3 regions of the Cupriavidus taiwanensis LMG 19424 genome follow, and region 2 is predicted to be linked to each of the others. Evidence: predicted binding sites of a transcription regulator. Region 2 holds the regulator's gene; each other region holds the start of a gene.

The links. Region 2 encodes sigma-54, which starts transcription at its own class of promoters, with help from an activator protein. Its sites were predicted from a motif close to TGGCANGNAANCTGCTTT; they were not measured.
Region 1: a site for sigma-54 is predicted at 1,402-1,419, ahead of nifB (nitrogenase cofactor biosynthesis protein NifB). Genes of this name have one in related genera too.
Region 3: a site for sigma-54 is predicted at 1,132-1,149, ahead of nifE (nitrogenase iron-molybdenum cofactor biosynthesis protein NifE). Genes of this name have one in related genera too.

Annotation. Positions count from the first base shown of each region.
Region 1 is NC_010529.1:327,647-330,878, forward strand. Features, by position in the region: gene RALTA_RS29695 (beta/alpha barrel domain-containing protein) at 5-1,060, opposite strand; gene nifB (nitrogenase cofactor biosynthesis protein NifB) at 1,461-3,032, shown strand; gene RALTA_RS29700 (4Fe-4S binding protein) at 3,117-3,232, shown strand, end outside.
Region 2 is NC_010528.1:330,226-333,457, reverse strand. Features, by position in the region: gene lptA (lipopolysaccharide transport periplasmic protein LptA) at 1-121, shown strand, start outside; gene lptB (LPS export ABC transporter ATP-binding protein) at 130-930, shown strand; gene RALTA_RS01615 (RNA polymerase factor sigma-54) at 1,056-2,534, shown strand; gene hpf (ribosome hibernation-promoting factor, HPF/YfiA family) at 2,583-2,933, shown strand.
Region 3 is NC_010529.1:317,120-320,351, forward strand. Features, by position in the region: gene RALTA_RS29660 (IS110 family RNA-guided transposase) at 1-89, shown strand, start outside; partial or broken gene RALTA_RS27915 (IS256 family transposase) at 115-941, opposite strand; gene nifE (nitrogenase iron-molybdenum cofactor biosynthesis protein NifE) at 1,182-2,552, shown strand; gene nifN (nitrogenase iron-molybdenum cofactor biosynthesis protein NifN) at 2,685-3,232, shown strand, end outside.

The DNA.
Region 1 (3,232 bases), on a different contig from region 2:
GTCGCTAAGAATAGGAATCATTGGCTTTGCTTGATATCTCCGGCGCCTGCTCGCGTTGTCGCGATAACAACATTTTTGTAACTACTCGGTCCTGGAAAACGGCCTCAGAGTTACCCGAATCTTTGTAATCTGGGTGCGGATGCGTCTTAGCAGGCAATGCATCGTGCTTGTCGCATCGTCTCAGCCGGGAATCGAAATGGGATACGCGGGAGTGTGTATCCCAACGCCTAACTCGATGGGAGCACATATGCGTTCTTATTTTTTTCGACGGCACTGCCCAGTGAGACGAATCTTGGGCAAGAGAAGAGATCTGGACGAACGTATTACTATCGACACCTGTATCCTGCTCAATCAAATGCCGTGAACCCGTCACGACTTCCTTGAGCGCTGCCTTGCCCTTCGGGTGAACCATGCCATTTACCGCTGGGCTCACATGTGGGGCGCTGGAGTTGAGCGCAGCTAGTGTATGTGCGGTAGCGAGACCGACATCATGTTGCAAATAGATTTCTACATCGTGCAGCCTTGCAATGAGGTCGTAGGCCGAAAACTGGAGAATTGCACCAACTTTGTTGGAGAATTGGATCCACTGTTCACCATACATCCTCGGGCGCAGCGCGACTTCCACAAGGAATGAAGGGTGCGGACGCGCAAGGTTTGCCATACGAATAGAGCTTCCTGTGTGGCATTCCTCTATCTTCCGGATAAGGTACGCGATCAGAGATAATGCCAAAATTCGCGACAGCCGCAGATGGTTAAAATAGCGATCGGAAACGGAGATGGACAAGTATACAAACTCAGCTTTGCAGCACAGGGCAGCGATTTGCTTGGTGTCTGTCGAGCAGCCGGAAATTGTTGTTGCCGGCTTGAGGTTTATGTCCCCAGTAGCATCGATAAGCGTTATCTCCTCATCACCCATTGCAAATATTGCTGTAAGCAGCTCCGGAATTTCTCCATGCGCGAGTATGCCGGCAATCGCACAATTTTCTTCTATCCGATAAAGGCTCATTGCGGGCCGTTTTAGGCCGGACAATGTTCTCTCGATAATAATCGGTTTAAGCATCGCGGTAGTTGCCTTTGCGCTTCATTGGTCCTACACGGTCGAGCAAGCGTTGTGCCAGCCGAGTTCAATAAGCTGGAGCGCTATCTTCAAGAGCGGCAGCGGCGACGCTGTCAGTAAACGTTGGGGGCTTCGCACATTTTTCGTGTCGCGAATGTCTCTGTCCGGACAAGCTGCTGGGTGCCGAGAAGAGGGAGCCGTATTAGGCCAATTTAGCTACCCTGTTTTCGCAGTGAGCTTCGAGCTGGCTTCAACCCACACGCAAGACGAATGCGCTGCTGTCGAACTTATAGAACGCCGGCAGATGCTGCGCCCTCATACCGGTCGAGATGCTCCTTGCGCGATGGCACGGATTTCGCTTTTTGGCGGATGTACAACTACTCTCGATGTGAAGGAAAGAGTTATGCGAAATAGGGCGTGCACGCGACCATCGGCTGCCTGTTTTGAAGGCGGGGAGAAAGTTGTGCCCCTAATGCCAACTAGCAGAACATCGGCCCTACGGGGCGAGGGTACTCCGTCTGTTGGAGCCAGCGTGTTGAAGTGCGAGTCGCCTGGAGAGGCCGAGGGGATGCGGCCGGGGGTGTGGGATAAGATAAAAGATCATCCGTGCTACTCAGAGGAAGCGCATCACCATTACGCGCGCATGCATGTAGCGGTTGCGCCCGCCTGCAACATTCAGTGCAACTACTGTAACCGCAAGTACGACTGTTCAAACGAGTCGCGACCTGGCGTTACGTCGAGAAAGCTGACGCCAGAGCAGGCAGTGAAGAAGGTGATGGTTGTCGCGAGTCGCATACCGCAACTGACGGTGGTGGGTGTTGCTGGGCCCGGTGATTCGCTCGCGAGCCCAGGAACCACGTTTGAGACGTTCCGTTTGCTTAAGGAGCGAGTTCCCGATGTCAAACTATGTCTCTCAACCAATGGCCTCGCGTTGCCTGACTTTGTGGATGACATCTGCCGATACAACATTGATCATGTGACAATAACCATCAACATGATCGATCCGGTTGTCGGGGCAAGAATTTACCCGTGGATTTTTTGGAACCGTCGCCGGTTGACAGGGACGGACGCCGCGTGCGTGTTGCATGAGCGGCAGATGCAAGGGCTCGAGATGCTAACAGAACGAGGCGTACTGACGAAAATTAATTCGGTGTTGATTCCGGGTATTAACGATAAACATTTGATTGAGGTAAATCGTGCTGTGAAACAGCGAGGTGCGTTCCTTCACAACATTATGCCGCTAATCTCCGACCCGTCGCACGGTACGTACTTCGGCCTGCACGGACCACGAGGACCTACCTCCCGTGAATTGAGGACAGTACAGGAAGCTTGTTCGGGCGGTCTGAAATTGATGCGGCATTGCCGGCAGTGCCGAGCGGACGCGGTAGGACTCTTGGATGAGGATCGCGGTGCCGAGTTTTCACTGGAGAGTATCGAGCAGATGGATATCGGCTATGACCGAAACATCCGCCAAGAGTACCAGTTCCGCACGGAGACTGAGCTCATGGCGCAACGTGAGGCAAAGCGGGAAGTGCCAGCCTTAACCAAGGTCAGGAAAGCGACAGGAGCACTGAAGGTCAATATCGCCGTTGCAACGAAAGGCCGGGGTCGCGTGAATGGGCACTTTGGGAATATCTCTGAGCTAAAAATCTTCGAAGTTAGCGCCTCTGGCGCGCACTTTGTGGGTTACCGCCGGGTTGAATTGTATTGCCAAGGGGGGTACGGTGACGATGAACGACTAGTACGTATCATACGCGCGATCAACGATTGTCATGCCATTTTTGTGGCGAAAATTGGTATCTGTCCGCGTAAGGAACTCGCCGATGCGGGCATCGAGTCGGTGGAGCAGTACGCGGGGGAAATTGTTGAGGTCGCAGCACGATCTTGGTTCAATGATTACTCAAGCCGTGTGGCTGGTGGCGGATCGCTGCGTAAACATTGCGACGAGACGCATGATCAGGCAAAGGATGTCTAAAAGGCTCCAACGACCGTTTGATGTGCAAAGGCCATGCAAGCGCGGAGGAGTAGTACCGTACTTTAAATTGTAAGGAGCGTATCTATGGCCTTGAAGATTATTGCCTCAGCCTGCACCGGCTGCTCGGCGTGCGAGGCGCAGTGCCCAAATGCTGCCATTAGTGAGAAAGGTGACGTGTTGGCAATTGATCCTAAGAAGTG
Region 2 (3,232 bases):
GGCCAACCCGTCCGGCCGGGTGCGCGCGGTGCTGTCGCCGCGCCAGGACCAGAAGTCCGGCACCGCGGGCGGCTCGCCGCTGGACCTGAAGCCCGCGCCCGCGCCCGCCAACAAACCCTGACCGTACCCATGACCGATACCGCCACCATTGCCGACAAGCCTGTCGTCGAAGCCAACGCCGTCCTGCCCGGCGGCAGCACGCTGGTCGTGCGCCACCTGAAGAAGCGCTATGGCTCGCGCACGGTGGTCAAGGACGTCTCGCTCGACGTGAAGAGCGGCGAGGTGGTCGGGCTGCTCGGGCCGAACGGCGCGGGCAAGACCACGTCGTTCTACATGATCGTCGGCCTGGTGGCGCTGGACGAGGGCGACATCGTGCTCGACGGCGACCACATCAGCGGCCTGCCGATCCACGAGCGCGCGCGCATGGGGCTGTCGTACCTGCCGCAGGAAGCCTCGGTGTTCCGCAAGCTCAACGTCGAGGAAAACATCCGCGCGGTGCTGGAACTGCAGCTGGACAAGGGCAAGCCGCTGGCCAGGGCCGAGATCGAGCGCCGCCTGGACGCCCTGCTCGACGACCTGCAGATCGCGCACCTGCGCAACAACCCGGCGCTGTCGCTGTCAGGCGGCGAGCGTCGCCGCGTGGAAATCGCACGCGCGCTGGCGTCATCGCCGCGCTTTATCCTGCTGGACGAACCGTTCGCCGGCGTCGACCCCATCGCCGTGGGCGAGATCCAGCGTATCGTCAGCTTCCTCAAGGCGCGCAATATCGGCGTGCTGATCACCGACCACAACGTGCGCGAGACGCTGGGCATCTGCGACCACGCCTACATCATCAGCGAAGGCACGGTGCTGGCCGCGGGGCAGCCCGAAGACATCATTGCCAACGACGCCGTGCGGCGGGTCTATCTGGGCGAGAATTTCCGCATGTAACAAGGCGGGCGCCATGCGCGGGCGGCCCATGGCTGCATGGCGGTGAAGAGCCAGCGGCGATCAGAGCGCTTCAGCGATAGCAATTTCCGTTCCAACATCGGAAAGATGCGCATAAAATAGGTCGCATGAAACCGTCGCTACAGCTCCGCCTCTCCCAGCACCTGGCACTGACCCCCCAGCTGCAACAGTCGATCCGGCTGCTGCAGCTTTCCACGCTGGAACTGCAGCAGGAAGTCGAACAGGCGCTGACGGAAAACCCGCTGCTCGAGCGGGAAAACGACTGGATCGAAAGCCCGCTGCGGGTGGCGGCTGACGGCTCGGTCAACGTCCAGAGCGCTCCCGCGCCCGCGCCCGCCGAGCCCCAGGGCAACGGCGATGCGCACGCCGACGGCGCCGCGGAAGACAGCTACGGCGACAACAGCAGCGGCGACGACTACAGCAACGGCGATTGGAGCCTTGACGACTTTGCCCGCCGCCCGCAAGGCGACGAAGACGAAAAGACGCCGATGCAGCTGCGCGATGCCGAGCCCACGCTGCGCGAATACCTGATGGAGCAGCTCACGCCGCTGAAGATCTCGGCGCGGGACAAGGGTCTCGCCATCTTCCTGATCGAGTCCCTCGATGACGACGGCTACCTGAGCGCCTCGCTGGAAGAGATCTGCGCGGAACTGCCGGAAGAGCTCGAATTCGACCCCGACGAAGTCCACGCCATCCTGACGCTGCTGCAGAGCTTCGACCCGCCCGGCGTCGGTGCGCGCAATGCGGCCGAATGCCTGGCCCTGCAATTGCGCCGCCTGACGCACCCGCAGCGCGAGCTGGCGCTGACCATCGTCACCCATCACCTCGAACTGCTTGCGGTACGCGACTACACGCGGCTGAAAAAGGCCTTGCAGGTCGATGAGGTCGCGCTGAAGGCCGCCCATGACCTGATCCGCTCGCTGGCCCCCTACCCGGGCCACGCGTACAGCCGGCCCGAAGCCGATTTCGTCGTGCCGGACGTATTCGTGCGCAAGAGCGGCGGCGGCTGGATCGCGCAGCTCAATCCGGATGTGATGCCAAGGCTGCGCATTAACGACATGTATGCGCAGATTTTGCGCGGCGCCAAGGGCGAGACCGGCACCGCCGGGCTGCAGCAGAAGCTGCAGGAGGCGCGCTGGCTGATCAAGAACATCCAGCAAAGGTTCGACACGATCCTGCGTGTCTCGCAAGCCATTGTCGAGCGTCAAAAGAACTTTTTCACCCACGGTGAAATCGCCATGCGCCCCTTGGTTTTGCGGGAGATTGCCGATACACTGGGTTTACACGAGTCAACCATCTCCCGGGTGACGACCAATAAATACATGGCCACGCCGATGGGTACTTTCGAACTGAAGTACTTCTTCGGCAGCCACGTGTCCACCGAAACCGGTGGCGCGGCTTCATCAACGGCCATCCGCGCCTTGATCAAGCAACTGATAGGAGCCGAAGACCCGAGGAATCCCCTTTCCGACAGTCGCATCGCCGAACTGCTGGGTGAGCAAGGCTTCGTTGTCGCACGCCGCACCGTTGCCAAATATCGCGAAGCCCTGAAGATCCCCGCAGTGAATCTCCGCAAGTCTTTGTAGCCGAGCCCACCGCCTGCCTGGTGAGGCTCTTTCAGAAGGAGAAGCGCTATGAACTTCAAGATCAGTGGACACCACCTGGACATCACGCCCCCTCTGCGTGAGTACGTGGAAACGAAGCTGGAGCGAATCGTCAGGCATTTCGATCAAGTCATTGGCGTTAGCGTGCTGCTCTCTGTCGACAATCACAAGGAAAAGGACCGGCGCCAGTACGCGGAAATCAATCTACATCTCAAGGGCAAGGACATCTTTGTCGAGGCGCATCACGAAGACCTGTATGCGGCGATCGACGCACTCGTCGACAAGCTGGACCGTCAGGTGATTCGCTACAAGGATCGCGTGCAAGGCCACGACCGTGAAGCGGTCAAGTACCAGATGGCCGCAGCGCAGATGCAGCAATAAACCTATGCCCGGCGGCCTCGCAGAAGGCTGCTGAACCAGATTCCACAGGCAAGCCGCGCCGTGAAGCGCGGCTTTTTTGCGCCCTGGCGCCGGCTCGGGCTGTGGCAGCCGAGCCAACGCTGTACACGTGGGGCGGCCCGAAGTGTTCGCAAGCGCAGCGCCAAGGTGTATGCTGCGCCATACAAAGAGAGAGAAATCGTGGCCGCGCCTGCCCGCGCTGCACCGCACAAGGCTCGGGTAGCCGCTGCTCTATAATGGGCCGGGCGTCTCCCCCGCGCCCGCAGTGGTCAGGGAACCAG
Region 3 (3,232 bases), on a different contig from region 2:
CTTACCAACGGCTGTTCTCGCGCTGGAAGCAAGCGCGACCGCAGGCAAGTGCGGTACGCGCTCCGTGGCCACCAATACGGACGCCATAAACGAGCGAAAGCACACCACGCGCTTGTCAACTTCATCCGTCGTGTAAATGATCTTGCGGATCGCCGGCGGGAACGTAAAGAACGGGATCACCTGATCCCAGGCGCGACGCCAGGATGCGCCGATCGGTGCATACCGCCGACCCCATTCCCCGTTCTCGAAGGCCGCCAACTCGGCCAGCGCGGCCTCGACGGTGGGGGCCGTGTACACGGGCTTGAGCGCCGCCGCCACGGCGCGGCGCTCCTTCCAGTTGGCGTACTCCAGGCTGTTGCGGATCAGATGCACGATGCAGGTCTGCAGGGTGGTGTTCGGGAACACCGCGGCCAGGGCCTGTTCCATGCCCTTAAGGCCATCGGTCACCGCGATCAGGATGTCTTGGGTACCCCGGGTCTTCAGGTCGTTGAACACCTTCATCCAGAACTTGGCGCCTTCGGTGCTCTCGATCCACAGGCCCAGGATGTCGCGCGTGCCGTCGGGCAGCACGCCCAAGGCCAGGTAGACGGCCTTGTTGCGCACCACGCCGTCCTCGCGCATCTTGACGCGCAGCGCGTCGAAGAACACCACCGGGTACATCACCTCCAGCGGACGGGCCTGCCAGGCGGTCACCTCGTCCATGACCGCATCGGTCACCGAACTGATGAATTCGGGCGAGACCTCGGTGCCGTACTGTTCGGCCAGAAACGCCTGGATCTCGCGCAAGGTCATGCCGCGCGCATACATGGCGATGATCTTGTCGTCGAACCCGGTGAAGCGCCGCTCGTGCTTGGAATCAGGATCGGATCAAAGCTGCCGTCGCGATCGCGAGGGATGTCTAACCGCAGCGGCCCGTCGTCGGTCAGAACCGTCTTATTACTTGACCACTACAGCCTGGGTGCTTCCCTACACCTATGACAAAAGTTTGTGACAACTCAACGCATTGGTCTACCCTCGAGGAACTTCAAAGTGTCGGGATCGATTCCAACTCTGCGACAGGAGCGGCCATCCACGACAGTCGCGGGAGCGGGCGTGTAGGGCTGCATAACGGTAAATGCATGGCTGCGACGATGGTACGCAACTTGCTGATCTTCGCGAACCGCAGAGCGTATGGAGCCGTTATGTCGCGAAAGGCGAGGGCTGCCGATCTTTTTGACCAACCGAATTGTGCGAAGAACCGGGCCAAGAGCGAGGAAGAGCGAAAGCTGGGCTGCTCAAGGCAGCTTTCACCGGGCGCGGCCGCTGGGGGCTGCGCTTTCGATGGGGCAAAAATTGCACTTCAGCCTGTAGCTGACGTGGCGCACCTCGTGCATGGACCAATCGCATGCGAAGGCAACTCTTGGGACAACCGCCAGGCGGCCTCATCAGGGCCGACGCTCTATCGCACTGGCTTCACGACTGACATCAATGAGTTCGACGTGATCTACGGGGGTGAACGACGTCTATTCCGTAGCGTCCGCGAGATCATTGAAAAGTACAATCCACCTGCGGTCTTTGTTTATCAAACGTGTGTTACTGCGTTAATCGGCGATGACATAGATGCAGTGTGCAAGCAGGCTTCAGTAGAATTCAGTAAGCCAGTTATACCGGTGCACGCGCCTGGGTTCGCTGGATCAAAGAACCTCGGCAATAAGCTTGGCGGCGAGGCGCTTTTGAATTATGTGATAGGTACCCGTGAGCCGGCATATACAACGCCCACAGACATCAACGTAATCGGCGAGTACAACCTGTCAGGCGAGTTATGGCAGGTAAAGCCGCTCTTGGACGAACTTGGCATCCGTCTTTTGTCGTGTATAACTGGCGATGGCCGGTACAGCGATATTGCGAGCGCGCATCGGGCCAGAGCAAACATGGTGGTCTGTTCGAAGTCCATGGTCCATGTGGCAACTAAGATGCAAGAGCGTTATGGGATTCCATACCTTGAGTGCTCATTCTACGGAATTGGCGACACAAGCAACGCTCTCCGCCAGATCGCGAGTCTGTTGGTGCAGCGAGGGGCATCTGGAAAGCTGTTAGACAGTACAGAGCGCCTGATTCAAGCTCAGGAGGAGCGGGCATGGGAGCGGATTGCCACGTACCGTGCGCGTCTTGAAGGTAAACGGGCGCTGCTAATCACAGGTGGCGTGAAATCATGGTCAGTTGTGGCTGCGTTACAGGAGGCCGGCTTAGAAATCATTGGCACAAGCGTGAAGAAGAGTACCAAGGAAGACAAAGAAAGAATCAAAGGGATCCTCGGACAGGACGCGCTCATGTTCGATAACATGACGGCGCGCGAGATGTACAAGCTATTGCACGATGCAAAGGCCGACATCATGCTGTCTGGTGGGCGCTCACAGTTTATCGCATTGAAGGCGCTTATGCCTTGGCTTGACGTAAATCAAGAACGTCATCATCCGTATGCCGGGTATGAAGGGATCGTGGAGTTGATCCGAGAGATAGAGCGTACTATTTACAACCCGGTGTGGCAACAGGTGCGAATCCCAGCGCCGTGAAATAACGGAGGTGAAGTCGACTGGTCAAAAGATTCGCGGCACAGCTAATGTACTCGGAATACTAAGCCGCCACAGAATCCAGGAAGTACATCTCTACGCGTGGCGGCGGTCTAGGAAAGTGAGGAGACCATTATGGCTATCGTGATCCAATCTGAAAAAGCCTGCACGGTAAACCCGTTGAAGACTAGCCAGCCGCTCGGCGCTAGCTTTGCGGCTATGGGGCTTGAGGCCTGTATGCCCGTATTGCACGGCTCACAAGGTTGCACGTCGTTTGCCTTGGTTTTGCTGACGCGACATTTCAAGGAAGCAATCCCGCTGCAGACTACCGCAATGGATGAAATCTCTGCGGTTTTGGGCGGATACGATAATGTCGAGACGGCATTGCTTAACATCCGAAAGCGCGAGGCGCCGAGAATCATTGTGGTCTGTTCAACAGGTCTCACCGAGACCAATGGCGAGGATCTCGATGGTCATCTAAGAGCTATACGCAAAGGTAATCCAGAACTTTTCAATACAGAAATTGTGTATGTCTCGACGCCAGATTATGTTGGCGCTTTCGAGGACGGCTACAGCAAAGCTGTGGTGGAGATTGTCATGGAGCTGGTAGAGCCGCTGCCTGCTATTTATCGACAAATTAGCGTGTTGCCGGGAAGCCATTTATCGCCGCGCGACGTTGAAGA